Regions from separate parts of the Janthinobacterium sp. 64 genome, predicted to be linked through region 4. Evidence: predicted binding sites of a transcription regulator. Region 4 holds the regulator's gene; each other region holds the start of a gene.
What was found. The regulator FNR, encoded in region 4, switches genes on or off when oxygen is low (the NO sensors DNR and NnrR bind a similar motif). The targets are predictions, from matches to a motif close to TTGATNNNNATCAA.
Positions count from the first base shown of each region.

Region 1: CLU91_RS09695 (universal stress protein) is a predicted target of FNR. The motif match lies at 4,916-4,929, and genes of this name have one in related genera.
Region 2: CLU91_RS07265 (OmpW/AlkL family protein) is a predicted target of FNR. The motif match lies at 3,478-3,491, and genes of this name have one in related genera.
Region 3: CLU91_RS03740 (serine protein kinase) is a predicted target of FNR. The motif match lies at 6,225-6,238, and genes of this name have one in related genera.

Region 1 covers NZ_PHUG01000001.1:2,205,298-2,212,751, forward strand. Annotated here, with positions in the region: gene CLU91_RS09675 (lipoprotein) at 1-37, opposite strand, end outside; gene leuC (3-isopropylmalate dehydratase large subunit) at 106-1,509, opposite strand; gene CLU91_RS09685 (chemotaxis protein CheA) at 1,785-3,683, opposite strand; gene CLU91_RS09690 (protein phosphatase CheZ) at 3,683-4,543, opposite strand; gene CLU91_RS09695 (universal stress protein) at 5,011-5,478, shown strand; gene CLU91_RS09700 (response regulator) at 5,638-6,282, shown strand; gene CLU91_RS09705 (Crp/Fnr family transcriptional regulator) at 6,611-7,417, shown strand.
Region 2 covers NZ_PHUG01000001.1:1,663,910-1,671,363, forward strand. Annotated here, with positions in the region: gene CLU91_RS07245 (YbaN family protein) at 1-53, shown strand, start outside; gene CLU91_RS07250 (methionine ABC transporter ATP-binding protein) at 378-1,187, shown strand; gene CLU91_RS07255 (methionine ABC transporter permease) at 1,180-1,854, shown strand; gene CLU91_RS07260 (MetQ/NlpA family ABC transporter substrate-binding protein) at 1,887-2,714, shown strand; gene CLU91_RS07265 (OmpW/AlkL family protein) at 2,795-3,412, opposite strand; gene CLU91_RS07270 (IS1595 family transposase) at 3,650-4,618, shown strand; gene CLU91_RS07275 (LysR family transcriptional regulator) at 4,624-5,520, opposite strand; gene fur (ferric iron uptake transcriptional regulator) at 5,774-6,214, shown strand; gene CLU91_RS07285 (MerR family transcriptional regulator) at 6,288-6,653, shown strand; gene CLU91_RS07290 (NAD(P)H-dependent oxidoreductase) at 6,713-7,303, shown strand.
Region 3 covers NZ_PHUG01000001.1:861,214-868,667, reverse strand. Annotated here, with positions in the region: gene CLU91_RS03760 (nucleotide sugar dehydrogenase) at 1-61, shown strand, start outside; gene CLU91_RS03755 (SDR family oxidoreductase) at 61-1,266, shown strand; gene CLU91_RS03750 (SpoVR family protein) at 1,327-2,874, opposite strand; gene CLU91_RS03745 (DUF444 family protein) at 2,871-4,061, opposite strand; gene CLU91_RS03740 (serine protein kinase) at 4,064-6,028, opposite strand; gene CLU91_RS03735 (S1 family peptidase) at 6,295-7,454, shown strand, end outside.
Region 4 covers NZ_PHUG01000001.1:3,731,695-3,739,148, forward strand. Annotated here, with positions in the region: gene ccoN (cytochrome-c oxidase, cbb3-type subunit I) at 1-1,277, shown strand, start outside; gene ccoO (cytochrome-c oxidase, cbb3-type subunit II) at 1,293-1,907, shown strand; gene CLU91_RS16390 (cbb3-type cytochrome oxidase subunit 3) at 1,909-2,109, shown strand; gene ccoP (cytochrome-c oxidase, cbb3-type subunit III) at 2,102-3,022, shown strand; gene ccoG (cytochrome c oxidase accessory protein CcoG) at 3,027-4,409, shown strand; gene CLU91_RS16405 (FixH family protein) at 4,556-5,080, shown strand; gene fnr (fumarate/nitrate reduction transcriptional regulator Fnr) at 5,084-5,842, opposite strand; gene CLU91_RS16415 (hybrid sensor histidine kinase/response regulator) at 6,082-7,454, shown strand, end outside.

The sequences.
Region 1 (7,454 bases), 1.5 Mb from region 4:
TCACGGTGGCGATGAGGAGGGCGAAGAGTTTTTTCATGATGAGTTCTCGATAAGAAATATGGGACTGGAAACGCTAGTGTAAACCAGCGGCGCCAGTCCCTGCCGTCATCGCAATCCCCGCACGTCGACAAAGTGGCCGGCGATGCCCGCAGCGGCCGCCATCGCGGGCGACACCAGGTGGGTACGTCCGCCCTGCCCTTGCCGGCCTTCGAAGTTGCGGTTCGAGGTCGAGGCGCAGCGTTCGCCCGGCTCCAGGCGGTCCGCATTCATGGCCAGGCACATGGAGCAGCCTGGCTCGCGCCACTCGAAGCCGGCATCCTTGAAGATGCGGTCCAGGCCTTCGCGCTCGGCCTGATCTTTCACCAGGCCGGAACCGGGCACGACCAGCGCCAGGGTGACGTTCGAGGCGCGGTACTTGCCGCGCACCACGGCGGCGGCCGCACGCAAATCCTCGATGCGCGAATTGGTGCAGGAACCGATGAAGACCTTGTCGATACGCACGTCGGTGATCGGCGTGTTCGGTTTGAGGGCCATGTAGACCAGGGCTTTTTCGATGGCGTCGCGCTTGACGCTGTCTTTTTCATTGTCCGGGTCTGGCACGCGGCCATCGATGCCGATGACCATCTCGGGCGACGTGCCCCACGTCACTTGCGGTTGAATCTCTTGCGCATTGAGGGTGACGACGAGGTCGAAACGGGCGCCCGGGTCCGAATGCAGGGTACGCCAGTAGGTCACGGCCCGTTCCCAGTGCGGACCGGCCGGCGAAAACGGACGGCCCTTGACGTAATTGATCGTGGTGTCGTCGACGCCGATGATGCCGGCGCGCGCGCCCGCCTCGATGGCCATGTTGCACACCGTCATGCGCCCTTCCATCGACAGCGCGCGGATGGCCGCGCCGCCGAACTCGATACAGTAACCGGTCCCGCCTGCCGTGCCGATCTTGCCGATGATGGCCAGCACGATATCTTTCGCCGTCACGCCGGCCGGCAGGGCGCCGTCGACTTGCACCAGCATGGATTTGGATTTCTTTTGCAGCAAGGTTTGCGTGGCCAGCACGTGTTCCACTTCGGACGTGCCGATGCCGTGCGCCAGCGCGCCGAAGGCGCCATGGGTCGAGGTATGCGAGTCGCCGCAGACGACCGTCATGCCGGGCAGGGTCGCGCCCTGTTCGGGGCCGATCACGTGCACGATGCCCTGGCGCTTGTCGTTCATGTTGAAGTAGGTCAAGCCGTAGTGCTTGGCGTTCTTGTCCAGCGTTTCCACCTGCAGGCGCGAGACCGGATCGGCAATGCCGTCGATGCGGCTGGTGGTGGGCACGTTATGGTCGGCCACGGCCAGGTTGGCGGAAATGCGCCACGGCTGGCGGCCCGCCACGCTGAGACCATCGAAGGCTTGCGGGCTGGTGACTTCGTGCAGCAAGTGCCGGTCGATATACAAAATTGTCGTGCCATCATCTTCGGCCCGAACAACGTGGGATTCCCAGAGTTTGTCGTAAAGCGTCTTCATCATGATTTATGCAGCGTTGCCACAGCCTGTTTAAGTGATCTGTCGTACTGATCGAAGGGATCGGCAATGATTATGCCATATATTGTGCAATGCAGAAGCAAAAGCCGCCCCATCGTGGGATGGGCGATACAAAATTCGGCCTGCCTTGCGGATATGGTTAAAAAATTGCTGATACGAAAATCCGCCAAAATGCCGGCGGGGCGAATAAAAATCGAAAAAAATCAAAAAAAAGCCCGCTGCAGAGGTCTGCAGCGGGCTTGGTGTGCTTGCCGGTGTTTCTAGGCGGCCATGCGCACACTTCCCCTGCAACCATCCATCAGGAAAGATAGGCCCACGACCAGCACCAGCTCACCCTCGGCCGAGCGGGCGGTGCCGGTAATGCCTTCCACGGTGATGGCCGTCATCGGCTTGATCACCAGGTCGGCCGTACCATCGACGGCTGCCACGGCGAGAATGTACGGCTGTGGCGCAGCGACAACAATGCCCACGCGTTCGCTGCACGATTCGTACCCCAGCGCGCCGGCCAGCGAGCGCACGGGCAATGGACGGCCCTGGTCTTTCAGCACGGGCGCGCCGCCCACTTCCATGAAGGTTTCCGGCAATTCGACGACGCGCTGCACCACCGCCATCGGCAGCGCCAGCGCGGCGCCCGAGGTGGACACCAGCATGGTCGGCACGATGGACAGCTCGATCGGCAGGCGGATGGCAAACTTCGTGCCCTTGCCCAGCGTCGACTCGATGTGGATGGCGCCGCGGTTTTTCTCCACGGCCGTCTTCACCACGTCCATGCCCACGCCGCGTCCGGAGACGCTGGAAGCGACTTCCTTGGTCGAGAAGCCCGGCAGGAACACCAGCTGGAAGCATTCGTCGTTGCTCAATTGCGCGTTTTCGCTGATCAAGCCCTTTTGCTGGGCCTTGCTGCGCAGGAAGACCGGGTCCATGCCCTTGCCATCATCCTGCAGCACGATCATGACACTGTTGGCTTCCTGCCAGGCTTTCAGCGAAATATACGATTTGGCGGGCTTGCCGGCAGCCAGGCGCGCTTCCGGCGATTCGACGCCATGGTCGAGCGAATTGCGCAGCATGTGCACGAGCGGATCGTACAGGCTGTCGACCACCACGCGGTCGACTTCCGTCTCCGCGCCCTCGATGGTCAGCTCGACATCCTTGCCCAGGTCTTTTGCCAGCTCGCGCACCAGGCGCGGGAATTTCTGGAACAAACGGCCCACGGGCTGCATGCGCGTGGCCAGCGTGGCCCGCTGCAGTTCCGTCGAGTAGCGCGACGCGCGTTCCAGGGTTTCCGCCAGGGTCGCCATCAGGGTGGCGGCCTGGCCTTCGAATTTGAATTGCAGCAAGCGCTCGAGCAGCACGGCAGCCTGGTTGGCCGCCTGCACCGATTCTCCGGCCACTTCCAGCAGCGCGTCGAGCTTGACGGCGTCGACGCGGATACTGTCTTCCTTGACGGGCGCGGCATGGCGCACTTCCGGACGCTCTTCGCGGCGTTCCGCGCCATCCCAGGCCTTGCCGGCCGGCTTGGCAGCGGCGGCAGCGGCAGGCGCGGCGGCCACGCTGGCCACGGCGGCAGGCGCAGCAGCGACGGCGGAAGCCGGTGCGGCAGCGATCTGGCTACCGGCCGGCACGACGGCGTTATACATGCCTTCCCAGTCCAGGCCATCGGCACTGGCGGTAGCGGTGGACACGGCGGCAGCGGCTGGCGTGGCGACGGCAACTTCGGCAACGGGCGCGGCGGCTTGCGCCACCACGGCGGCGGCCGGCGCGTGGGCGTCCATGCCCTTGCCTTCGATGGCGTTCGTCAGGATGTGTTCCAGCTCTTCCGGCATGGCCGGCAAGCTTTCCGGCGCGGCACCGTTGGCCAGTTCCGTCAGCTGGTCGGCGACGAAACCGGACGCCTGCAGCGCTGCCTCGATGGCGATCGGGGTCACCGGCGCGGCGCCCGTGCGCAGCGCATCGAACAGGTTTTCCGTCAGATGGCAGGCCGCCACCAGTGCGGGCAGGCCCATGAAGCCGGCGCCACCCTTGATGGTGTGGAAGGAACGAAACACGGCATTCAGTGTTTCCTTGTTGTCAGGATCACGCTCGAGGCGCAATAAGTGCTCTTCAACATTAACCGCAAGATCCATCGCCTCAACGACGAAATCCTTGAGCATATCGTCCATTAGAATCCCAAATCCGCAAGAAGGTCGTCTACATTATCCTGGTCCAGTGCCACCGACGGCACGGACGGGCCCTGCATCAGCGGCACCGGCTTTTGCGCCAGTTTTTCGCGCACCTCGGCCGGCGCGTTGTCGCGCAGCAGCTGAGCCAATTCGTTTTCCACCGTCTTGGTGATGTTGACCACTTTTTTGATCAGCTGGCCCGTGATGTCCTGGAAGTCCTGCGCCATCATAATTTCCAGCAAGCGCGCTTTTTCCGCTTCCGTCGCCTCGGCAACGGCTTGCGCGAACTGGCGCGAATCGCCGGCCAGGGCCTTGAACTCTTCCAGGCTCAGCTTGCCATCGAACAGCGCCGTCCAGCGGCTGTCCATGTCCTTGGCTTTCTTCGACAGCACATCTTGCGCCGGCATGCCTTCGTCGAGCGTATTCAGGACCTTGTTGGCGGCCTGTTCCGTCAGGGTGGCGACATATTCCAGGCGGTCCTGCGCGTCGACGATCTGCGACGACGCTTCCGTCAACGCCTTGTCGTAGCCCAGTTCGCGCAGCGAATCGTGCAGCAGGCGCACGATGCCGCCCAGGCGTTCGAACATCGGCTTGTCGGACTGGTCGACAGGATCGGCCGCTTCGCCAGGCACGCCTGCGTCAGCCGCGGGCGGCGCTTCCGGCGCGGCGGCGACTGGCGCTTCCGCGGCCGCTGGCGGCACGGCGGCGCTGGCCGACACGGAGTCGAACAGCGCGTCAAAATCGTCGTCCGCGATCACGGCAGGAGCGGGCGCGGCGGCAGGCGCTGGCGTGGCTGCGGCCGCGCTTTGCGCGGATACTTCATCGAATAATGCATCGAAATCATCAGCGGCGTTGGTCATATCCCTGCTTCTCCATAATTTGTCAAAATTCCGCCTGAACTGTGCGTTTTACAGACTGATACCCACAATTTCTCGATTAAGATGATTTGAGGCAATACCGCTGCGATGGTGCGAGTGTAGCAGGGCGCCGCCCTGTTGGTAAATCTCAAAACGCGCTTCCTGGTGTAAAGCTGTTCTACAAGAGCTTTTCCGTCAGGAAATAAGTGTTCCTGCTGTTGTATTTTGAAATACTACCATTGGCGTGCGTGCAAGACCACGCGGCGCACAAGAAATCCTGCTCACGGGCGGCTGCGCAACAGTACTCCATGACTATCGTTGCGGCTAAAACACGATCTTTCTGCCAATGTTGTCTATACTGAAGGTGCAATAGTATTGATAATTATCAAGTCTTTAGATGAATACCATGCTGCCGCCGCGCCTACAATAAGGGGCGTTGCACGCGCTGAGTCACCGCCAAAGGACCTGCCATGTATAAGAAAATTCTGATCGCCACGGACGGTTCCACCGTCTCCAACCTGACGGCCTGTGCCGGCGTTGCCTTTGCCGAACAGATGCACGCCGACATCCTTGCCGTGTACGTGGCGCCCGAGTACCAGTACCCGGTGTACATCGAAATCATTCCACCGAGCTATCCCAGCGAAGAGGAGTACCGCATCGCCATGCGCAAGGCGGGCGCCGACCACTGGCAGCCCATCCTCGACGCGGCCGCCAAGCGGGGCCTGGAAGCGACGGGCCTGACGGCCTTTTCCGACAGCCCGGCCCTGAAAATCGTGGAAGTGGCGCAATTGCAGCACTGCGACCTGATCTTCATGGGCTCGCATGGCCGCAGCGGCTGGGGGCAATTGCTGCTCGGCAGTGTGACCAACAAAGTGCTGTCGCACTCGACATTGCCGGTACTCGTGCATAGGCTGATCAAGGAACCCCCATCAAAATAAGGGGTCACATGGCCATGCAGGCCGCAGCAACCCATGTATCGGGTAAAAGGCTACACTGCGGCCTTTTCAGTTAAAATGACAACGTTTCTCGTTTCCCAACACCTGGCCGGCCGCCACGAAACGGCCAGGACACATTACACGCTTCCAGATTGCGCGCCTATGATACGTATTGTGATTGCCGACGACCACACCATCATGCGGGAAGGATTGAAGCGCATCCTTGACGGCGCGCCGGACATCGACATCGTGGGCGAAGCCATCGACGGCTTTGAGGTACTCAACCACGTCCGTCAGGGCGGCTTCGACCTGTTGCTGCTCGACCTGTCGATGCCGGGCCGCAGCGGCGTCGACCTGATCCGGCAAATCCGCAGCGAAGCACCCAAGCTGGCCATCCTGATCCTCACCATGCACGAGGAAGAGCAATATGCGGTGCGCGCCATCCGCGCCGGCGCACAAGGCTATCTGACCAAGGAAAGCGCGGGCACCCAGCTGGTGGGCGCCATCCACAAGGTGGCGTCGGGCCGCCCCTACATCAGCGCCGAGGTGGCAGAGCAGCTTGTGCTCAACATCATGATGCCGAATGAAAGCTTGCTGCACAAACAGCTGTCGGACCGCGAGTTCGAGGTCTTTTCCCTGCTGGTGGCAGGCAAGTCGATCACGGAAATCGCCAACCATCTGCACCTGAGCGTGAAAACCGTGAGTACGCACAAGACGCGCATCATGCAAAAGATGGGCATGAGCTCGCTGTCGGAAATGGTGCAGTATGCCGTGGCACACCGCCTGCTCTCCCCCTTCAAGACCTGAGCGGCCCACGCGCGCCGCCCGTAGGAACAATCCTACATCACCTGCCATAGCTCCTACTGCCATATTCAGCCACTGCTGATATTAATTGCATACGGTTGTTGGCATACTGAAACCAGTCGTCAAGTTGCTGGGAAGTTATTTCATCACACAGCAAGTCTTCAGCGCATTGAGATTTATCCGCCTGGACGCGCGCCGCCCCTGCCTTGCCCGCCGCCCTGTGCACCTTGTCATTCAACTCTGCACTACTTGTCACCAGGAGATGAACATGCTGTCCACGCAAACGCCTGAAACCCGCGCTGCCGCTCCATCGCTGCCCCCCTCCTCTCCGATGGAAGCGGGGCGCCAGCGCCAGGGGCGGCTATGGTCGAACCTGAAGGAGGTGTGCGACCTGCTGCATATCTCCAGCGCCTGCACCATCGCCGCCGACGAATTGCTGTTCCAGCACGTGCAATTCAAGACGGGCCAGCGCGTGCACACCATCGGCCAGCCGTTCGACACCCTGTACATCGTCAATTCGGGCTTCCTGAAAACCGTGCTCATCGATGAATTCGGCAATGAGCAGGTACTCAGCTTCCCCATGAAGGGCGACATGCTGGGCGTCGACGGCATCCACTCGCGCCATTACTCCTCGGAAGCGGTGGCCTTGTCCGACTGCGACCTGATCCTGCTGCCGTTCAAGAAGCTGACGGCGCTGGGCAGAGTCCACCTGGAACTGGAAAACGTCATGTACGGCGTGATGAGCCGCGAACTGGTGCGCGAACAGGCGATGATCGGCATGCTGGGCGCCCTCAGCGCCGAAGCCCGCGTGGCGCGCTTCCTCGTCTCGCTGGCCGACCGCTTCGCACAGATGGGCTACTCGAGCAAGCTGTTCAACCTGCGCATGACGCGCCATGAAATCGGCAGCTACCTGGGCCTGACCCTGGAAACGGTCAGCCGCACCTTGTCCGCTTTCAATGAAATCGGCCTGATCTCGGTTGACCAGCGTACCATCGGCATCAAGGACCCGGACGCCCTGAAAACCCTGCGCCGCCTGCCACCCTCGCGCTCGCGCGCCAAGCAGCTGGCCGCAGCCAAGCTCAAGGCCGACACCACGGCGGCCGCCACCGCCTCGGCGCAATTGCTGGCCACCATTTAACGCCACCCGATACACGCCACCCAATTCTTCAAGCTTG
Region 2 (7,454 bases), 2.1 Mb from region 4:
CTGCCGCCAGCGGAGCAGAATCTGCCCGTGAAGAGGGTCGTGGCGGGCAGTAAACCGCCCTGCCCGCATGCAAAAAACGGCAAGTGAGCCGAACCACACATAAAAACACCGCGATGCGCGCGCAGGGCGCGTCGAACTTTTCACCAAGATGCGGCTCCACCATGCCAGTCCACGTGATTAAATTCGGCAAGTGATCCACTTTCCCGCTTTTTCAACTTGAAAACCGGCGCATAGACATTATTTGCATATTCAAAGCAAGATTCTGTCGTAGGAGTAATAACACGATCGGAGGTATACTACGCAACCGACGTAGCAGGCCGGGCGATTTGGCCCCTGCAAGCAAGCCTGTCACGGTCCAATAAAAAAGGAAACACTGCATGACCACATCACACCGTACGCCGGTGATTCGCATCGATGGCGCGAACAAGACCTTCGCGCTGCCCAAAGGCGAACAATTCCACGCGGTCAAATCGGTCACGCTGGAAGTCTATCCCGGTGATATTTTCGGCCTGATCGGCAAGAGCGGCGCCGGCAAATCGACCTTGCTGCGCCTGATTAACCTGCTCGAACGTCCCGACAGCGGCACCATTACCGTGGCCGGGCGCGAACTGACACGCCTGGGCAAGAGCGAATTGCGCGACGCGCGCCAGAACATCGGCATGATTTTCCAGCAGTTCAACCTGCTGCAAAACGCCAGCGTCTTCGACAACGTCGCCTTCCCCCTGAAAATCCATGGCACCACCAAGGGCGAGCAGATCGCCGCCAGGGTCGAGGAATGCCTGGCGCTCGTCGGCCTGTCCGACAAGCTGCACAGCTATCCGGCCCAATTGTCCGGCGGGCAGAAGCAGCGCGTGGCGATCGCCCGCGCCCTGGCCAGCCACCCCGACGTGCTGCTGTGCGACGAGCCGACGTCCGCGCTGGACGCAGAAACCACGCGCGCCCTGCTCGACACCCTGCGCGACATCAATGCGCGCCTTGGCGTGACCATCGTCATCGTCAGCCATGAGCTGTCGGTGCTGGGCGCCATCTGCAACCGCGTCGCCGTCGTGGAAAACGGCGCCATCGCCGAACAATTCGACTTGAGCGACACGGCCACCCCGCGCAAGACGGCGCTGGGACGCGAGCTGGCGTACTACGGCACCGAGGCGTTTGAAGCCACCGCATGGAAGGATGCAACACATGTTTGAAGAATCGATCAATAACGTCATCAACCTGCTGCCGGAAATCTGGGTGGCGCTGGGCCAGACCATGACCATGCTGGGCATTGGATTGACGGCCGCCATCCTGATCGGCGGCCCGCTGGGCATTGTGCTGTTTCTCGTCTCGGAAGGCCAGTCGCTGGAAAACCGTCCGCTGTCGATGATCCTCGGCTGGCTGGTCAATACCGTGCGCAGCTTCCCCTTCATCATCTTGCTGGTCGCCCTGACGCCGTTTACGCGCATTATCGCGGGCACCTCGATCGGCCCGCTGGCCGCTGCCGTGCCGCTGTCGTTCGCCGCCATTCCCTACCTGGCGCGCCTGGTGGAACAGAACCTGCGCGAAGTGCCGCGCGGCGTGATCGAGGCGGCGCACGCCATGGGCGCGTCGGAAATGCAGATCATCTTCCGCGTGCTGCTGGTCGAAGCGCGCTCCGGCCTGGTGCTGGCGCTGACCGTGCTGTCGATCAGCTTCCTGTCGTATTCGGCCGTGGCCGGCGTGGTGGGCGGCGGCGGCATCGGCGACCTGGCCATCCGCTACGGCTACTACCGCTTCGAGACGGACATCATGGTCGCCACCGTGGCCATCCTGATCGTGCTGGTGCAAACCATTCAGTTCGCCGGCACGCGCATCGCCAAGCGCCTCGACAAACGTTAATTCATCTTTAGTATTTCAGTACAAGGAAAAGCATGAACCATATTCGCCGCAACCTGCTGCTGGCCGCCGCCAGCCTGGCCTTCGCCACCGCCGCTCACGCCAAGGACCCGAAAGAACTCGTCATCGGCACCAGCTCCGGCCCGTATTCGGACCAGCTGAAGCTGGGCATCAAACCCATCCTGGAAAAACAGGGCTACAAGGTCAAGATCGTCGAATTCAACGACTACGTGCAGCCGAACTACGCGCTGGCCGAAGGCTCGCTGGACGCCAACGTGTTCCAGCACATCGTGTATCTGACCAAGTTCGCCACCGATAACAAGCTGCCCTTGAGCTCCCTCATCACCGTGCCAACCATGCCCATCGGCCTGTACGGCGGCAAGCAAAAAACCCTGGCGGACGTCAAGAACGGCGCCACCATCACCATGCCGAACGACCCGACCAACCAGGCGCGCGCGCTGGTCATGCTGGCCAAGATGGGCTGGATCAAGCTGAAACCGAACGTCGACCCGCTGCGCGCGTCCGAACGCGACGTGCTGGACAACCCGAAGAAGCTGAAACTGGTGCCGCTGGAAGCGGCGCAGCTGCCACGTTCGCTGGCCGACGCCGACTACGCTTTCGTCAATGGCAACTTCGCCCTGGCCGCCGGCATGAAGCTGACCTCGGCCCTCGCCGTGGAAAAGATCTCGGACAGCTACATCAACCTGGTGGCCATCCGCACGGCCGACAAGGCCAAGCCATGGGTCAAGGACCTGGAAGCGGCCTACCGCTCGCGCGCCTTCCTCGACGCGACGAACAAATACCTGGCCGGCTACGAAAAGACGGACTACCAGCTGGCGCTGGAAAAGACGCTGAAAAAATAAGGCAAAGCGCTGCACGCAAAAAAACGGCCAGGTTCACACCTGGCCGTTTTTTTTGCGCGCCACTGTGGCGCTATCAGCACTTAGAAACGGTAGCCGACACCTACGCCGATCAGGACAGGATCAACCTTGACTTCGCTGATCTTGGCGCCACCGGCCAGTACGTCGCTGCGGATCTGCACTTTCTTGATGTCGAAGTTCAGCGACCAGTTTTTGTCCAGCTTGTAGTCGACGCCAGCTTGCAGCGAGAAGCCCCAGCTGTCATGTTCCAGGCGGCCGGCGCCATTCAGCAATTTCACGTCCGAGATATTCGTGTAGTTCACGCCTGCGCCGACGTATGGGCTGAACTGTTTTTCAGGCATGAAGTGGTATTGCAGCGACAGGGTCGGCGGCAAATGCTTGAAGCTGCCGATCTTCGTGCCGGACAAGGTGACGTCATGCTTTTGCGGGTACGTCAGGATCAGTTCGGCAGCGATGTTCGGGGTGAAGAAGTACGAAATATCGATTTCCGGAATCGTCTTGCTGCTGACGTGAATCAGGTCGGATGCGCCGACGCCACCCACAGGAGCAGATTTGTTGGCCGGATCGATATGCACGGCGCGCGCACGGACCAGCCATGGGCTTTCCTGTGCCATTGCGTTGCCGGCGAATGCGCCGATGGCGGCCAGGACGATTGCTGCTGCAGTTGCGGACTTTTTCATTCTAGTTCCCTCTTTTTGTCGTTAAGTAACGCTGCGAAGTCTAAGAGTGCAGTGCAACAAAAACTTTGATCCACATCAAATAGTGCTAGATGGCATCATCAGAGCGATTTTTTTCTTTACCCAGGTCAAGAAAATGCGGCATTGCAAAATTAAAGGCGCTGTCATCGAAAGCGGTGGGAACGCGCCGCAGTTGCTGAGGTCTAACTGGATCAGGTATTTCCTTTCAAGGAGCCGATCATGGACGCCGCCCAGTGGCAGACCTTTGCCAGCCAATTCCCGCAACTGTCGCACCGCCAGCGTCTTGCCAGCAGCGAATTATTGCGCACCAGCGCGCCACAGGCTGCGGCCCTCGTCCTGATCGAGCAAACAGCGCTGGCGCAACTGCATTGTCCCAGCTGTCGATCGACACATTTCCACCGTCACGGCCAGACGCACGGTCTGCAGCGCTATCGCTGCGTGCCTTGCCGCAAAACCTTCAACGCCTTGAGCGGCACGCCGCTGGCGCATCTGCACCACAAGGAACGCTGGCTGGCCTATGCCGATTGCCTGCTCAACTCGTTTTCGGTACGCAAGGCGGCCAGCAAGGTGCATATCCATCGCAACACCAGCTTTCGCTGGCGCCACCGTTTCCTCGCGCTGGCCAAGACCGACCGGCCGCGCTGCCTGCATGGCATTACCGAAGCCGACGAGATGTATTTGCTGGAGTCGCAGAAAGGTTCAAAACACATGACGCGACCGGCGCGCAAGCGCGGAGGCCGCGCCAGCCAGCGTGGCATTTCCAACGAGCAGGTGTGCGTGCTGGTGGCGCGCGACCGCACCGGCCAAACCGTCGACTTTATTGCCGGCATGGGCCAGCTGAGCAAGGCCAAACTGCACGCCTGCCTGCCAGCGGTGATCGACCGTGACATCTTGTTGGTGAGCGATGGCCATCCGGCCTATCCCGTGTTTGCCAGGGAGATCGGCATCGGGCATGCGGCCGTTAACTTGCGGGCCGGCGTTCGCGTGCGCGGCACGGTGCATGTGCAGAACGTCAATGCGTATCACAGCAGGTTGCGCGGCTGGCTGCAGGCGTTTCATGGCGTGGCCACGCGCTACCTGCCGAACTACCTGGGCTGGCGCTGGATACTCGACGCACGGAGAATATTGTCCCCCGAAAGCTTGCTCAGAGCCACTTTGGGGACATTCCCACATCTGACGGTGACATAGCCAAATTAAACCACCTCGGCGAACAGGCTGGCGAGCCAGTCGGCAAACACGCGCACGCGCGGCGACAGTTGCCGCTGATGGGGATACAGCACGGACACGGGCAGCGGGTCGGGACGCATGGCCGACAACACTTCCACCAGCTCGCCGGTAGCGAGCGCCTGCTGCAGATGGTAGCGGGGTGCCTGGATCAAGCCCAGGCCCGCGCGGCAGCAGGCGTGATACGCGTCGGCATTGTTGACGGACACCGTGCCCGGCAAGGCCACGCTGTAGTGCTGGCCATCCACCTTGAAATCGAAGGGCCAGACCTTGCCCGTCTGGACGGAAAAGAAATTGACGGCGCGGTGGCCATCGAGCTGCGCCAGATTCTCCGGCGTGCCGTGCGCGGCCAGGTAGGCGGGGCTGGCGCACGTCAGCTGTTCCAGCAGCGCCAGCCGGCGCGCCACCATGGACGAGTCGCTCAATTCGCCCACGCGCAGCACGCAGTCGACGCCTTCGCGCACCAGGTCGACGAGGCGGTCGCCCATGCCGATTTCCAGTTCGATCAAAGGGTAGCGGGTGCAGAACTGGTCCAGCACGGGCAAGACGAAATGCATGGCCAGGGTCGCGTGCAGGTCGACGCGCAGCTTGCCGGCCGGCTGCTGCATCGCCGAACTGAACACGGCTTCCGTTTCTTCCAGGTCCGCCAGCAGGCGCACGCAGCGCTGGTAATACGCCTGGCCATCGGGCGTGGGCGTCACTTGCCGCGTTGTCCGCTGCAGCAGGCGCACGCGCAGCCGCGCTTCGAGCTGCTTGATCGCATGCGTGACGGTCGCCTTCGGGTAACCGAGGTCATGCGCCGCCTGGGTGAAACTGCGCAGCTCGACGATACGCGTAAACAGACGCATCGCATCAAATCGGTCCATACCCCCTCCATTGTTGTTGCCTGCTGCACAGTGTAACGATACGAGCGCCATTTTTCCATCCGCAACGAGGACTGCTGCCACAAGTTGCCCGCCACGCAATGGCCACTTGCACCGATGTCACTGGATTAGCAGCGGTTTGAGCAACATACTATGTCCAGTGCACACATGAGAATGGTAATGATTATCATTTGCGATATAATGCACGTTCACACTTAAGCGCTCGCTCAGGCGATCATAAAAAGGAATGGGAGACATGGATATATTGAGGGAACTGCGTGAATCGGGCTTGAAAGTGACCATCCCCCGCTTGCGCATTCTGCAGCTGTTTCAAGAAGGGGGCATCAAGCACCTGAGTGCGGACGATGTCTACAAACTCTTGCTGGCTGAAAAAATCGACGTGGGCCTGGCCACCATCTACCGCGTGCTGATGCAGTTCGCCGAGGCGGGCATCTTGTTTCGCCGGCACTTCGAATCGGGCCATGCCGTCTTTGAACTGAATGAAGGCCAACACCACGATCACCTGGTCTGCACGGGTTGCGGCAAGGTCGATGAATTCGTCGATGAAGGCATCGAACTGCGCCAGAATGAAATCGCCACCGAGCGGGGCTTCGTGCTGCACGAGCACGCGCTGTCGCTGTACGGCACCTGCGCCGAGTGCACGGCGAAGAAAGTCCCGCCGCGCAAAGCCTCCTGAGGCAGCGCGCAAGGTAGCGCGTGGCAAGCCACCTGCGCTACACTGCGTGCGCCACAGCTCAACAGGAACAAGCATGTACATCGGAGAAATCGCCCGCCTGGCGGGTACCTCGCCCAAGGCCTTGCGCCACTATGAAACGCTGGGCTTGCTGGGCGACGTGCGCCGCTCCGGCGCCTACCGCGTCTACACGCAGCAAGACCTGGCGCAAGTCAGACTGATACGCCAGGCGCAGGCGCTGGGCTTCCGCCTGGCTGAACTGCTGCCCATTCTCGCTGGCGACGAGACCGACTGGGCCGCCCTGTCGCAGCACATCGCCGCCAAGCGCGCGCAGATACAGCAGGAGTTCGCCCGCCTGCGCCAACTCGACGCGCAGCTGGCCGGCATCGACACGGAAATCCGCGACTGCCTGGCGCGCCAGCACCTTCCAGCGGCCGCTTGACTCTGCCCCCAGGGGCAGGCTTTAGCATGCAAGCTGTTCTTTAACGGAAAGCCTGCAACATGAGCAAAATTACACCGAAGCGCATTCTCATTCTCCTCGGCCACCCGTCCGGCGACAGTTTCTGCGCCGCCCTGGCCGAAGCCTACGCCGCCACGGCCCGCAGCGCGGGCCATACGGTGCGCGAACTGCGCCTGGGCCAGCTGGACTTCGATCCCATCCTGCACGAAGGCTACCGCCAGGTACAGCCGCTGGAAGCGGACTTGCTGGCGGCGCAGGAAGCCATCAGCTGGGCCGAACACCTGGTGTTCGCCTACCCCATCTGGTGGGGCGGCGCGCCAGCCCTGCTGAAGGGTTTTGTCGACCGCGTCTTCCTGCCCGGCTTTGCCTTCAAGTACCGCCCGGGCAAGGCTTTCCCCGCCCAGCTGCTGAAGGGCCGCACGGCCCAGCTGCTGGTGACGATGGATACGCCGCCCTGGTATTTCCGCTGGATCTATCACATGCCCGGCATCCACCAGCTGCGCAAGACGACCTTGGAATTTTGCGGCGTCAAGCCCGTCAAAGTGGCCAGCTTCGGCCCCATCCTCGACTCCACCGAAGTGCAGCGCGCGCGCTGGCTGGAGCAGGCGCAGGCGCTGGCCCGGCGCCTGTAAGTTGCTTGCCATGCAGCCATCATGCATACGGTTTTGACAAGCTGGTAATCAAGCCGTCACATTCAAAGGCTACCATGATGATATTGCCTGTTTGTCAGTCGCCTTGCCGTCGCGACAACAAGGGTCCGCTCGTCATGTAAAGGTAGCCGCT
Region 3 (7,454 bases), 2.9 Mb from region 4:
CAAGTCGCATTTCGACCCCCGTCCGCTGGAGGACGGCGGCCTGCACGTGTGGCGGCTGTGATGGCGGCCGGCGCTTTCGATGCCGCAGCAGACACGGCGCAGGGGTCAGCCGGTGGCGTGGCGGGCCCGGCTGCCGGCACCTACGCGCAAGCGTGCGCGCAGCTTGCCAGCGAACCGCGCCGCTGGCTTGTGACGGGCGTGGCTGGCTTCATCGGCTCGCACCTGCTGGAAACCTTGTTGCAACTGGGCCAGGAAGTGCGCGGCCTGGACAACTTTATGACGGGCCACCGGCATAACCTGGAGCAAGTGCGCGCCAGCGTGGGCGAAGCGGCATGGCGGCGCTTCACCTTCATCGAAGGCGATATCCGCGACCCGCAAACGTGCGCGCGCGCGTGCGGCGCACCAGCGCCGGCCGCCAGCAATGGCGACGGCGACGGCGAGGCAGATGGCGGCAGCAGCTTGGGCGAGCACGGCCGTGCCGATCCGGGCGGGTCCGTCACCGTCGATGTTGTGCTGCACCAGGCGGCGCTCGGTTCCGTCTCGCGTTCGCTGGAAGACCCGCTGCTGTGCCATGCCGTCAATGTCAGCGGTTTCCTGAACATGCTGGCCGCCGCGCGCGACGCGGGCGTGCAGCGCTTCGTGTATGCCGCGTCCAGCGCCACCTATGGCGACCATCCGGCCTTGCCGAAAGTGGAACAGCACATCGGCGCGCCCCTGTCGCCGTATGCCTTGAGTAAATATGTCAATGAACTGTACGCGCAGGTGTACGCGCGCTGCTACGCCATGCAGACGGTGGGGCTGCGCTATTTCAATGTCTTCGGCCCCAGGCAAGACCCGCTGGGCGCCTACGCGGCCGTCATTCCCCGCTGGATCGCCGCCATGCTGGACGGCCAGGCCGTGCACATCCATGGCGACGGCGCCACCAGCCGCGATTTCTGCTTCGTGCACAATGCCGTGCAAGCCAATCTCCTGGCCGCCACGCGCACCGACCCGGCAGCCGTCAACCAGGTCTACAACGTGGCCGTCAACGGCCGCACCAGTCTGACCCAATTGCACGCCAGCATGCAGCAGATGTTGCTGGCCGCCGTCCCGCAGCACGTGCCGCTGGCACCCGAATATGGCGAATTTCGCGCCGGCGATGTGCGCCATTCGCAGGCGGACATCACCAAGGCGACGCGCCTGCTCGGCTATGTGCCCACGCACGACCTGGCGCAAGGCTTGCGGCACACCATCGACTGGTATGTGGCGCAGGCGGGCCTGGCTTGAGGGACGGGCCGGCCATGCCGAGGGACACGCTGGCCGGACACGCTGGCCGTGCGTGAGCGTTCAATATTGCACGGGCGGCGCTGTCGGCGTTGCTGACGTTGTTGATGACGCTGCCGGCGCGGGTGGTTCCGGTATGCCCTCGCTCTTGCTGCGCAGAACGCGCGGCGTGCCCCGAAAATCAGCCGTATGCAGGGTGACGGGGCGGCGCCAGATGCGGGCAATGTATGTCAGTACCTGTTCCGCCCGCTCCAGGTCGAGGCCGCGCCCATCGCGCTGGTGATCGTGGCGCAGCACCAGGCTGCCGTCGTCGTTGAGCAGGGTGACGGCGATGCACGGCGCGCCATAGTTGTATTTGGGCGCCAGGATGGCTTCGCGGATGGCCCGCAAGTCGCGGCTGGCCAGGCGCGTTTCGCCGTCGCGGCGGCTTTCATGCACGAACAGGCCCAGGCGGTCAGCCAGTTCCCCGTCCAGATAGTTGCGGATGAAACTGTAATCATCGTCGTCGCGGCAAATCTGGCGCGCCCGCGCCAGTCCTTCGCGCTCGATGATGTGCTCCCACATGCAAAAGCCCAGGTGATAGGGATTGACGGCCAGCGCCTGCTGGTGCTCGCCCGCAAAAGGGCGCACCACGTCCGAATGCGACTTGATGGCGGACAGATACAATGCGGGAGGCAGGAAGTCGGCTTCGCGCAGCAGCCGCGCATGCCAGTACGAGGCCCAGCCTTCGTTCATGATCTGGCAGGCGTACACGGGATAGAAGTAGAACGACTCTTCCCGCACGGCCAAAAAAATGTCGCGTTCCCAGTCGGCCAGCTCCGCCCCATACTGTGCGATGAACCATAATAAATCGTACTCGGCTTGTGGTGGCAGGAGCGGGCGCTGCGTCACGCGTGCCCGTGCCGCCTCGCGCGCCGCCAGGGTGGCTGCCTCACCGGGCAAGCGCCGGTAGCGCCGGTCAAACGGGTCGTCAGCGGCGGCTTGGTCTAGCGTGCCCGCGACGCCGGCCGGCCCCGATGCCGCAGCATAGGGCGGGCGGTGCAGCTCGGCATGGATGTCCACGTGCTGTTCCAGCGCCAATGCCGCGTCGAGCACGGCTTCCACCTGCTCTTGCCCGTGGCGCTGCAGCGCTATTTCCAGACGCTGCGCCCGCGCCGCGCTTTGTTGCAGGATGTGCTGGCCCGCCATGGCGCCGAAGCGCAGGAACAGGGCATTGCGGCTGGCAAAGTCGGCGTGACCGAGCACATGCGCCATGACGAGGGTGTTTTCGGCCACGGAATTGTGTTCCGCCATGTAGGCATGGCAAGGGTCGCCGGGAAACATGACTTCGAAAATGTGCGAATTGCCCATCTTCTGATGCACGAGCTGGTGGATGTAGCGCACGCCGAACGACCAGTGGCGCATGCGCACGGGCAAGCCATAGATGGCGATCTCGTTCATGAAATTGTCCGGTACCAGCTCGAACTCGACGGGCGCAAATTCCAGGCCCAGTTCCCGCGCCAGTGCTTCGATGTGGGCCGCGTAGCCGTCCAGGCTCATGGTGTCGACGCTGTCGGCCTTGTTGGCCTGGTCTGGCGCACCGCCGTGGTTCAGGGCGTCAGGCCGCGTCATGATGCTGTCTCCGTGTCGGCCGCTTCGTGCTGGAAGAACGTGCGGATGGCCGCCCACACATCGTCAGGCTTGCTGAGGATGCTGCTGTGCAAGGGCAAGCCCCGCCGTTCCTGCTCGGCGCACAGGCTGTGCATTTCCGTTTCCAGGCTGCGCGGCATGCCGGGCAAGGTTTCCACGTAGCCCATATAGTTGAGCAAGGCGGTCAGTTCGCCCAGGCCCAGGCTGGCGGCCGCCCGGTCTTCGCTGAAATTCTCGCCATCGGAGGCATAGAACAGATAGGCGTTGTAGCGCCCCGGCGCGTAGTGTTGCTGCAGCAGTTCGCGGCTCAGCTGAAAGGCGGTCGATGCCATGGTGCCGCCCATGCCGTTGACCTGGAAGAATTCGGCTTCGGAAAATTCCCAGGCGCGCGTCGTATGGGCGATGAAGCGCGTTTCCACGCGCGCATACCTGCGCCGCAAGCCCTGCAAGGCAAAGAAAAAGAAGGATTTGGCCAATTTGCGCTCGGCTTGCGCCATGCTGGCCGACACGTCCAGCACGAAAAACACGACGGCATTCGTGCTGGGACGGGGCTGTGCCAGCACCTGGCGGTAACGCAAGTCATCATTGGTGAAGGGGACGGGCTGCGCTTGCAGGGCGCGCCGCTTGATCGCTTCCTTGACGGTGCGGCGCCGGTCCAGGCGTGAGCGGGCGCCATGGCGGTCCAGGCCGCTGTGCACCAGCCGCAGGTCGTCGATCGCGCCCAGGTGGCGGGGTTTGAGGTGCGGCAGCTCGAAAGCGTCCCACAGCCAGTCGAGGATGTCGTCGATGGGAAACTCCAGTAGCAGGCGCACCTCCCCCTCGCCATCGCCGCCTTCGCCTGGCGTTCCGCTCCCGCCCGTGGCAGCGGGATGGGCCGCGCGCACGATATCGCCGGGCTGGCCATCGCCCTGGCCCGCGCCCACGCTGTTGCGCGCGGGCGCCAGGCGGAACCGCGCATGGTCGAGCAGGCGCATGGGCACTTGCACCGTGCGCTGCTGCGGTCCACCGATCAGGTCAGGCGTGGCGATCAGCTCGGGCAAGTGCGCCTGCACGGCGTCGCGCACCTTCTGGTTGTGGCGCAGCCAGTCGCGCGCGCCGCGCGAGAACAAGCCGTACCAGGGTCGCGCCAGGGCCGGCGCGGCGGAAGCAGGCGAGGTCGTGGCGGCCATGCTTATTCCTGCGCCAGCAAGGTGGTCACGTAGTTGAGCGCTTCGCGCGCGCTATGGGCGTCGTAGCCATATTCGTCCACCAGTCGCTGCTCGACGGCGGAGATCCTGGCCCGCACGTCATCGTCGGGGCGCTTGGCCGAACCGACCAGGCGCAGCACATCGCGCCGCTGCTCGAACAGATATTGCTGGATGGCATCGTGCAATTGCGCATGGCTGCCCAGTCCAAAGGCCTCGCCCCGCTTGAAGGCGCTCATGGCCTTGCGCACCACTTCCTGGCGGAACGATTGCTTGCCCGCGTCGCTGATATGGATTTTTTCTTCCACGGCGCGCAGGAAGCGCTCGTCGGGACGCCGCTCTTCGCTGGTGATGGGGTCGCGGATCTGGCGGTTGTCGAGCATGGCTTCGACTTCATCGAGATATTTGTTCAGCAAGTCCTGCGCTTCTTGCTCGAATGACACGAACAGGGCCTTGTGCACGTCGGCCTTGACCCAGCGGTTATAGAAATCCTTGCGCGTGAGCACCAGGTAATCGACCCACTGGCGCTTGCGCCGCGGTTCGATGCGCGCATCGCTTTCGATGCCATCCTTCAGGGCCAGCAGCACATCCATGGTGGAGAGGCTGTTGCGCTGGGCGGAAATGATGGCGTGCGACAGCGCATTGATGACGAAACGGGGCGACACGCCCGACAAGCCTTCGTCGGGCGACTTGTCGCGCTCGCGCAGGCGGCGGATATCGGCATGCTGCAAGTCGTCGACGTCTTCGTCCGCATACACGCGCAGCTTCTTGACCAGCTCGGCTTCCTTGGCCTCGCCTTCGGGCAGGCGGCTGAGGATGGCGAACACGGCCGCCGCATGCAACACGTGCGGATCGAGGTGCACGTCGCGGAAAGCGGGCGCGGCCGCCTGGATCAGCTTGCGGTAAATGCGCGCTTCCTCGCGGTAATTGAGCGTGTACGGCACTTGCACGATGACCATGCGGTCGAGCAGCGCCTCGTTTTCGCTTTCTTGCAGGAATTTGCGAAATTCGGCCAGATTCGTGTGCGCGAGGATGGTCTCGTCGAGGTAAATCAAGGGAAAGCGCGACACCTTGACATTTTTTTCCTGCGTCAGGGTGAGCAGTAAATAGAGGAATTCGCGCTTGACCTTGAGGATTTCGATCATTTCCAGCATGCCGCGGCTGGCCGCATACACGGCGCCGGACCAGGACCAGGCGCGCGGATCGCCTTCGTCGCCGTACTGCGCCACTTTCGACAGGTCGACGGAGCCAACCAGGTCGGCCAGGTCGGCCGTGGTGGGGTCGTGCGGCGCATACGTGCCGATGCCGCAGCGGCCCGCCTCGGACAGGTGGATGCGTTCGACGGGCATGCGCAGGAAGTCGCCCGCGTACTGTTCTTCCAGCCGGGCGCGGCAATGGGGGCACAGTTCGCCATGCAGCTCGGCGTCATAGCTGGCGCGAAAGTCGGCGCGCATGCTGTGCGGCACCAGGTGCAGCGGCGACTCGTGCACGGGACAGCCGGCGATGCCGTACAGCGCGCCTTCGGTGCTGTGGCTGTATTCTTCCAGCCCCCGCTTGAGCAGGATCACCAGGGTCGACTTGCCGCCCGATGGCGGTCCCAGCAACAGCAGCATGCGCCGGCCCACTTCAGAGCCGGCGGCCGCCGCCTTGAAATAGGCGGCCACGCGGTCGATCGCCTCGTCGATGCCGAACAGCTCGTCGTCGAACAGGCGGCAGCGAAAGCGCCCGCTGTCATCGGTCTGGCCGTTCCAGCGCATCATGTCCCACAGGTACTGGTGCGCGCTGCGCGTCAGCAGGGCCGCGCGGCCGGGCAGGATTTGCTCGATAAAGTCGGCAAAACTGCCGCGCCATGGGCTGATGCGGTGTTTTTCCGCCCAGGCCGCCATGCCGTGCATAAAACCGGCATGCTGACCTGCTTGCTCGCCCGCGGGCGCGTCGTCGTGGCGTGTCATGCCAGGGCTCGTCATTGTTTCCCCATCCATACCGTTGCCGGCGTTGCTGCCGTGGAGCAGGCCCGGTTCCAGCCTGTCAGTCAAGTATATGGCGGTGCCTCTGTCCGCACGCCTGATCTCGCTCAACCTTGACGAGGGAACTATTTTTGCCCTCGCTTGGCCCTTTTGGCGCAGGGCCGCCGCGTGCCTGCGCAGTTCAATCCAGATCAATACCGGCCGGCGCGGCCAGCCCACACTGGTGTTTCGGAACGACCCACGAGGAGAACATGATGATCGGCAACGAGAACGGTTTCAGCACCCCGCCAGGCAGCAGTGGCCGGGGGCAAAGCGCGGACGATGAAGAGGCCATCGGCCAATTCTCCGCCCCCGGCGAAGACGACAATACGATCGAGAGCGCATCCGTCGCGGACATGCCCGACGCCTTGAGCGGCGTCAGCATGGAATTGCTGGAAATCAAGCGCAGCATCGAAGACGGCATGCGCCAGGGCCTGGCGCAGGCGGCCGGCGTGCGCGCCGCCGATGCCTTCAGCGACGGCGGCAATATCCAGGGCGTGTCCATCGGTCTGGGCGAGGGCGCCAGCGACAGCTCGTCCGGCGAACCGGGCTTGCCAGCCCTGACCCTGTACGTGGCCGAACCGACGTCCGTCGATCGCGCCAAGGCCGCCATCGTGGGGGCCATGGGCGTGCGCGCCGTGGCCAGCGACCGGGTGCCCGTGAATATCGTCGTCACGGGCGTGATCGATGCGCAGCCCCACCGTTTCCGCTTGCGCCCGGCGCCGGGCGGCGTGTCGGTCGGGCATTTCCGCATCACGGCCGGCACCATCGGCTGCCTGGCCGTGGGGCGCAGCGCGCCGCGCAACAGCCGCTTGATGATTCTTAGCAATAATCACGTGCTGGCCAATTCCAACGGCGGCGTGTTCAACGACTGCATCGTGCAGCCGGGCCCCATCGATGGCGGGCGCTGCCCGCAAGACCAGGTGGCCGTGCTCGAGCGCTTCGTGCCCATCAATTTCGGCGGCGGCGTCAACTTCGTCGATTGCGCCACCGGCTGGGCCTGGCCAGACCGCGTACGTCACGAACTGGTCTACCTGAGCGGCGGCGTGCCGGCGTACTTCCGCATCAGCAATGCGCTGGTGGCGCCGGCGTTGGGCATGCTGGTCGGCAAGTCCGGGCGCACGACGCAATTGACGCAGGGCCGCATCACGGGCCTGGGCGCCACCATCAACGTCAATTACGGCGGCGGCAGGATCGCGCTGTTCCAGGACCAGATCGCCATCACGGGCGTCAGCGGGGCATTCAGCGCGGGCGGAGACTCCGGCTCATCCATCTGGACCTGGAACCAGCAGCGTAACCCGGTTGGCCTGCTGTTCGCCGGCGGCGGCAATATCACGTTTGCCAACCAGATGCGCCGGGTGGTGGTGGCGCT
Region 4 (7,454 bases):
ACGGACGCTTGCGTCCGCTGCACACGAATGCGGTGATTTTCGCCTTCGGCATCTGCGGCCTGTTCGCCACCTCGTACTACGTTGTACAACGCACCTGCCAGGTGCGCCTGTTTTCCGACAAACTGGCCGCCTTCACCTTCTGGGGCTGGCAAGCGGTGATCCTGTGCGCCGTCGTCACCCTGCCCATGGGCCTGACGCGCGGCAAGGAATACGCCGAACTGGAATGGCCTATCGCCATCCTCATCGCCGTCGTCTGGATCGCTTACGCCATCGTGTTCTTCGGCACACTGATCAAGCGCAAGGTCAAGCACATCTACGTGGCCAACTGGTTCTTCGGCGCCTACATCCTGGCCGTGACGATTTTGCACGTGGTCAATGGCGCCGTCATGCCAGCCTCGTTCACCAAGTCGTATTCCGCCTATGCGGGCGTACAGGACGCCATGATCCAGTGGTGGTACGGCCATAACGCGGTGGGTTTCATCCTGACCGCCGGCTACCTGGGCATGGTTTACTACTTCATCCCGAAACAGGCCGAGCGCCCCGTGTACTCGTACCGTTTGTCGATCGTCCACTTCTGGGCGCTGATCTTCACCTACATGTGGGCGGGCCCGCATCACCTGCACTACACGGCATTGCCTGACTGGACGCAATCGATCGGCATGGTCTTCTCGCTGGTCCTCCTGGCACCAAGCTGGGGCGGCATGATCAACGGCATCATGACCCTGTCGGGCGCCTGGCACAAGCTGCGCACCGATCCGATCCTGAAATTCATGATCGTCTCGCTGTCGTTCTACGGCATCGCCACCTTCGAAGGTCCGATGATGTCGATCAAGACCATCAACTCGCTGTCGCACTACACCGACTGGACCGTTGCCCACGTGCATGCGGGCGCCCTGGGCTGGGTGGGCTTCATCACCATGGGTTCGATCTACTATCTGCTGCCACGCCTGGCGGGCCGCACGCAGATGCACAGCACGCGTCTGGTCGACGTGCACTTCTGGGTGGCCACCATCGGCATCGTGCTGTACATCGCCGCAATGTGGATCGCCGGCGTGATGCAGGGCCTGATGTGGCGTGCGGTCAATCCGGACGGCACCCTGACCTACACCTTTGTCGAGAGCGTGAAAGCAACGTATCCGTACTACGTGGTGCGCGTGGCCGGTGGCCTGCTGTACCTGTCGGGTATGTGCATCATGGGCTACAACACCTGGATGACCTTGCGCGGCAGCAAACTCCCCGTCGCCCGCATTCCAGAACTGAACGCGGCGCACGCCTGATAGGAGCGAAAGCAAATGAAATTTTCACATGCATGGATTGAGAGAAACCCCTGGCTGCTGATCGCCCTGGTCACGGTAGTGATCAGCATCGGCGGCGCCGTCGAGATCGTTCCCCTGTTCTTCCAGAAGAGCACGACGGAGCCGGTCGCCGGCCTGAAGCCGTATTCGCCGCTGCGCCTGGCGGGCCGCGACATTTACGTGCGCGAAGGCTGCTACAACTGCCACTCGCAGATGGTGCGTCCGCTGCGCGCGGAAACGGAACGCTATGGCCACTATTCGGTCGCTGGCGAGTTCGTCTACGACCGTCCGTTCCAGTGGGGTTCCAAGCGCACGGGGCCGGATCTGGCCCGCGTGGGCGCCCGCTACAGCGACGAATGGCACCGCACGCACTTGAACAACCCGCGCGACGTGGTGCCCGAGTCGAACATGCCGGCCTACCCATGGCTGGCGAAGACCAAGCTGGTGCCTGACGACATCATGCCGAAGATGCGCGCCCTGCAACGCCTGGGCCAGCCGTACAGCGATGCGGAAATCACCGCCGGCCCGGCGCAGCTGCAGGACAAGACGGAAGAAGACGCCCTGGTCGCCTATCTGCAAGGCCTCGGTACATTAATCAAAACAAGGAATTAGCATGGCAATCGAAAACCTGTTTGACAGCGCCAGCAGCGTCATGACGGTGGTTTCCTTTACGACGTTCGTAGGCATCCTGTGGTGGACGTTCAGCCGCAGCAACAGCGACTTCGACGCGGCGGCGCGCCTGCCGTTCGACGACGAAGCGCTCGACTACGCGGCCGATGCCGCACCGGCACAAGGGGAGCGCAACCATGGCTGACTTTACCAATGGCTTCTGGAATATCTACATCGTCGTGTTGTCCTTGCTGGGCATCATCGGCTGCGGCGTGCTGCTGTACTCGCAGTCGAAAATCAAAGTGGTCGAAGGCGCGCCTGCCGACGGCACCACGGGCCACGTCTGGGACGAGGACTTGAAGGAACTCAACACGCCGATGCCGCGCTGGTGGATGTGGTTGTTCTACATCACCATCGTCTTCGCCCTGGCGTATCTGTTCCTGTATCCGGGCCTGGGCAACTATGCCGGCAGCCTGGGCTGGAAATCGACGGGCCAGTACGAGGAAGAGCTGAAGAAGGCGGAAGCCGACTACGGTCCCCTGTTCAACAAGTACCTGAGCCAGGACATCAAGACGGTGGCGGCCGATCCGCAGGCACTGGCCATCGGCCAGCGCTTGTTCCTGACCTACTGCGCGCAATGCCACGGTTCGGATGCGCGCGGCAACAAGGGCTTCCCCAACCTGACCGACAAGGACTGGCTGTATGGCGGTGAACCCGACATCATCAAGACCACCATCCTGCATGGCCGCAATGGGCAGATGCCACCGATGGGCGCCGCCCTGGGCTCCGAAAAGGATGTCGAGAACGTGGCCCATTACGTGCTGAGCCTGTCCGGTTCCACCTCGGACCCCGTCAAATCCGTGCTGGGCAAGGCCAAGTTCGGCGCCTGCATGGCCTGTCATGGCGCCGATGCGAAGGGCAATCAGATGCTCGGTTCGCCTAACCTGACGGACAAGATCTGGCTGTACGGCGGCAGTGCTGATACCATCATGGAAACCGTACGCAAGGGACGCAGCAACACCATGCCGGCCTTCAGCGATTTCCTCGGCGAGTCCAAGGTCCACGTGCTGTCAGCCTATGTCTGGAGCCTGTCGAATCCCCAGACGCCCGTGAAATGATGTAATGGAACCTCAAGTCATCAAGATGTATGCGGCCCGCGAGCAGATCTACCCTCGCGAGGCCAAAGGACGCTACGCTACCTGGCGATGGGTATGCGTATGGCTTACCCAGCTGGCGTTCTACGGCTTGCCGTGGTTGACCTGGAATGGCAGGCAAGCCCTGCTGTTCGATTTGACCACGCGCAAGTTCTACATTTTCGGCGTCGTGCTGTGGCCCCAGGATTTCATCTATCTGGCGGCCCTGCTGATCATCTGTGCGTATTTGTTGTTCCTCGTCACGGCCATTGCCGGGCGGGTGTGGTGCGGGTTCTCTTGCCCGCAAACGGTATACACGGAAATCTTCCTGTGGGTCGAACGCCGTATCGAGGGCACGCGCAGCGCGCGCATGGCCCTCGACAAGCAGGGACCCTCCGTGCGCAAGGCCTTCAAGAAGACGGCCAAGCACCTGGCATGGGGCGCCATCGCCCTGTGGACGGGCTTTACCTTTGTCGGCTACTTCACGCCGATCAAGGAACTGGCGCGCGAGGTGACCACCCTCAATTTCGGTCCCTGGGAATGGTTCTGGGTCTTGTTCTACAGCCTGGCAACCTACGGCAACGCGGGCTGGCTGCGCGAGCAGGTGTGCAAATACATGTGCCCCTACGCGCGCTTCCAGAGCGCCATGTTCGACCAGGACACCCTGATCATCACCTACGATGCCAAGCGCGGCGAACCGCGTGGCGCCATCAGCAAGAAGGCTGGCAACAACGACAAGCTGGGCGACTGCATCGACTGCACCCTGTGCGTGCAGGTGTGTCCGACCGGCATCGATATCCGCAACGGCCTGCAGTATGAATGCATCGGCTGCGCCGCCTGCGTCGATGCCTGCAACAGCGTGATGGACAAGGTCGACCGGCCGCGGGGACTGGTACGCTACAGTACCGACCATGCGATGGAAAACAACTTCAGTTCGAAGCAGATACGCCAGCGCGCCATGCGCCCGCGCGTCTTGATCTACACTTCCATCCTGGCCCTGATCATCATCGCCGTGTGTACCTCGCTGGCGCTGCGCACGCCCCTGAAAATGGACGTGATCCGCGACCGCGGTTCGATGGGACGCGAAGTGGAAGACGGCATGATCGAAAACGTCTACCGCTTGCAGATCATGAACACCTCCGAGCAAAGCCAGCATTTCAAGATCAGCGCTTCCGGTTTGCCGGGCCTGACCTTGCTGACGCGCGAAGAAGTGACCTTGCAGCCGACGGAAACGCTGGGTTGGCCGATCCGCCTGCGCGTACCGCACGGCGTGGGCGAGAAGGGTTCGAACAAGATTGCGATCGAACTGCAATCGCTGGACGACCCATCGCTGCATGTGCGTGAAAGCGCGGTATTCATCGTGCCGCGGTGATGTTGATTCGGGGTCGGACCCTCTGGGTCCGACCCCGGTATGTCGCCGTAGGGGTAGCATCAAACATGCGTTAGCTTTACTGTATTTTCAACCCAGAAGCAAAAGCTGGGGTCAGACCCAAAGGGTCTGACCCCAAGGAGAACAAAATGTCCGACAGTCTGAAACTGCAAGCCCCCGCTGCCCCGTGGTACAAGCATCGCTGGCCTTGGCTGCTGATGATCGGTCCCGGCCTGTCCGTGGTCGTCGGCAGTTTCATGGGCTATATCGCGTTTACGCAGCCCGATGCGCTGGTGGTGGGCGACTATTACAAGCAGGGCAAGGCAATCAACCAGGATTTGAAGCGCGACACGATCGCCAGCGACCTGGCGATGGATACCAGCCTGTCCTATGATGTGGCGTCAGCGCGCCTGAGTGGTTCCGTGCACAGCTTCGGCAAGGCTTACCAGGGTCCGCTGCAGCTGCACCTGGCGCATGCGACCCTGCCGGAAAAGGATATCAAGCTGCTGGTGCAGCCCGATGCGGCCGGCAATTTTTCCGTAGCGCTGCCGATGCTCGAGCGCAGCCGCTGGCAGGTACTGGTAGAAAACGACAAACGCGAGTGGCGCCTGTCCGGCATCTGGACCTGGCCGCTGCAGCGCAGCATCGCGCTGCACGCCGATGAAGAGCTGTAAGCCTTATTTACAGACGTCCGTGCCGGCGGTAATAGCTTTTAATTTGGCGGGCTGCAAGATCTCGATCTCGCGATTGGAGACGCGCAGCCAGCCTTCCTTCTTGAATTTCGACAATAAACGGCTGACGCTCTCGATGGTCAGCCCCAGGTAATTGCCGATTTCCTCGCGCGACATGCGCAGCTGGAATTTGCTGGGCGAATAACCGCGCGCTTCATAGCGCGAGGCCAGGTTGACGATAAAGGCGGCAAAACGCTGGGTCGCCTGCATATTGCCCAGCAACAGCATGACGCTTTGCTCGCGCGTGATTTCCTGGCTCATCATGCGATGGAAATGGCGCAACAGGGTCGGCATATTGCCCAGCAATTGTTCCAGGCTGGAAAACGGAATTTCACACACTTCGCTGTCTTCCAGCGCCACCGCATTACAGTGGTGGCGGTCGGCGCTGATGGCGTCCATGCCCAGCAGTTCACCCGCCATCTGGAAACCCGTCACCTGCTCTTCGCCGCCCGGATTGATCTGGTAGGTCTTGAAGTGCCCCAGGCGGATCGCATACAGGTTCTGGAACGAGTCGCCGATGCGGAACAGCGAGGCACCGCGCACGATCTTGCGGCGGCGGCCGATAATCTGGTCCAGCCTGTCCATGTCGCCCACATCGAGGCCCATTGGCAGGCACAATTGATGCATGCTGCAGGTCGAGCATCGCGCACGCAACGCTTCCACGGTCACGGTGGGCATGGTGGGAGTGAGTAGCGCTTCAGTCATGTCGGTACCTTTTAGAAAATGCAATAACAAGTTTACTGCATACAGGGTTGCCGTGTGCCAATTTCACTGCATTTCCGCTCAATAAACGACGTTCTGACTTTGATTATATGGCAACATCGTCAAAAGCCCATGCGGGGCGGGCAATTTGCGTGGTGCCGCTTGCCAAGCTGGGGCATTGATAGGAAAATTCCTGACAGCATTATCTGCCGCCTGTAGCGCCCGGTACTGAAAAGGAAATCATGAAGCCTCTCGGCATCAAAGCAAAAGTCGCGCTGGCCACCAGCCTGACCTCGATCGCCATGATCGCGCTGGTCACCATGCTACAGGTACAGCGCATGCGCGCCGACTTCACGCGAGTACTGGTGAGCCAGCAGTCTGCCCTGATCACCCGCACCGCTGCCGAACTCGACGACAAGCTGGGCATGCTGCTGCAGATCGTCACGCTGACGGCCAGGCAGCAGCCGCCGGCATTGATCGCCCAGCCCGCCCAATTGCGCGAATACTATTCGCGCCGCTCGATGCTGGTACTGTTCGACGACGTGCTGGTGCTCGATGCGCAAGGCGCCGTCGTCGCTGACATGCCGCTAGTCACGGGCCGCGCCGGCATCAACGTGGCCGAGCGCGAATATTTCCAGACCGTCTTGCGCACGCGCCAGCCCATGATCACCGAGCCGATGCTGGGCAAATCGAGCGGCATGCCCATCGTGCAGATGGTGGCGCCCGTGCTCACGGCCGATGGCCAGGTGGCCGGCGTGGTGATCGGCGTGCTGCGCCTGTACAAAGACAACTTGCTGGGCCGTTTGCGCACGGAAAAGATCGGCAAGAGCGGCTATTACTTCATCCTCACGCGCGGCGCCGTGCCGCGTTACGTGCTGCACCCCGATACCAGCCGCTTGCTGCAGCCGCGCCTGCCGAACGCCAACCGGACAACCACCGAGTTGCTGAAGCAAGATGGCGAAGGCAGCATGGTCAGCACCAACAGCCGCGGCATCACGGCCGTCAACAGCTTCAAGCGCCTGAAATCGGTGAACTGGCTGCTGGCCGCCTCGCTGCCCCTCGACGATGCCTTCGAACCGTTCGATGGCGTGCTCTACCGGCTGGTGCTGTGGAGCACCCTCGCCTCGCTGCTGGCCGCGTTTGTTCTGGGCTGGGTCACCGTGCGCCTGCTGTCGCCGCTGGTGCGCCTGCGCGACACCTTGCTGGCCCTGCGTACCAGCGGCAGCCGCTTCACCCCCGTGCCGGTGCAGCAGCGCGACGAAATCGGCGAACTGACGGAAGCGTTCAACGGCCTGATGAGCGAACGCGACCGCCTGCAGCAGGAACTCGAAGCGCGCGCGGCGGAACTGGAACAGGAGCGCGACCGGGCCGAGGCGGCCAACCGGGCAAAGAGCGATTTCGTGGCCAACATGAGCCATGAAATCCGCACGCCCCTCAATGCCGTGCTGGGCATGGTGTACTTATTGGGCAATACCAGGCTCGATACGGAACAGCGCAAGTATCTGACCATGGTGCGCGTGGCGGGCCAGTCGCTGCTGGGCATCCTCAACGATGTGCTCGACTATTCGAAGATCGAGGCGCGCCGCATGGAATTGTCGCCCGTCGAATTCGACCT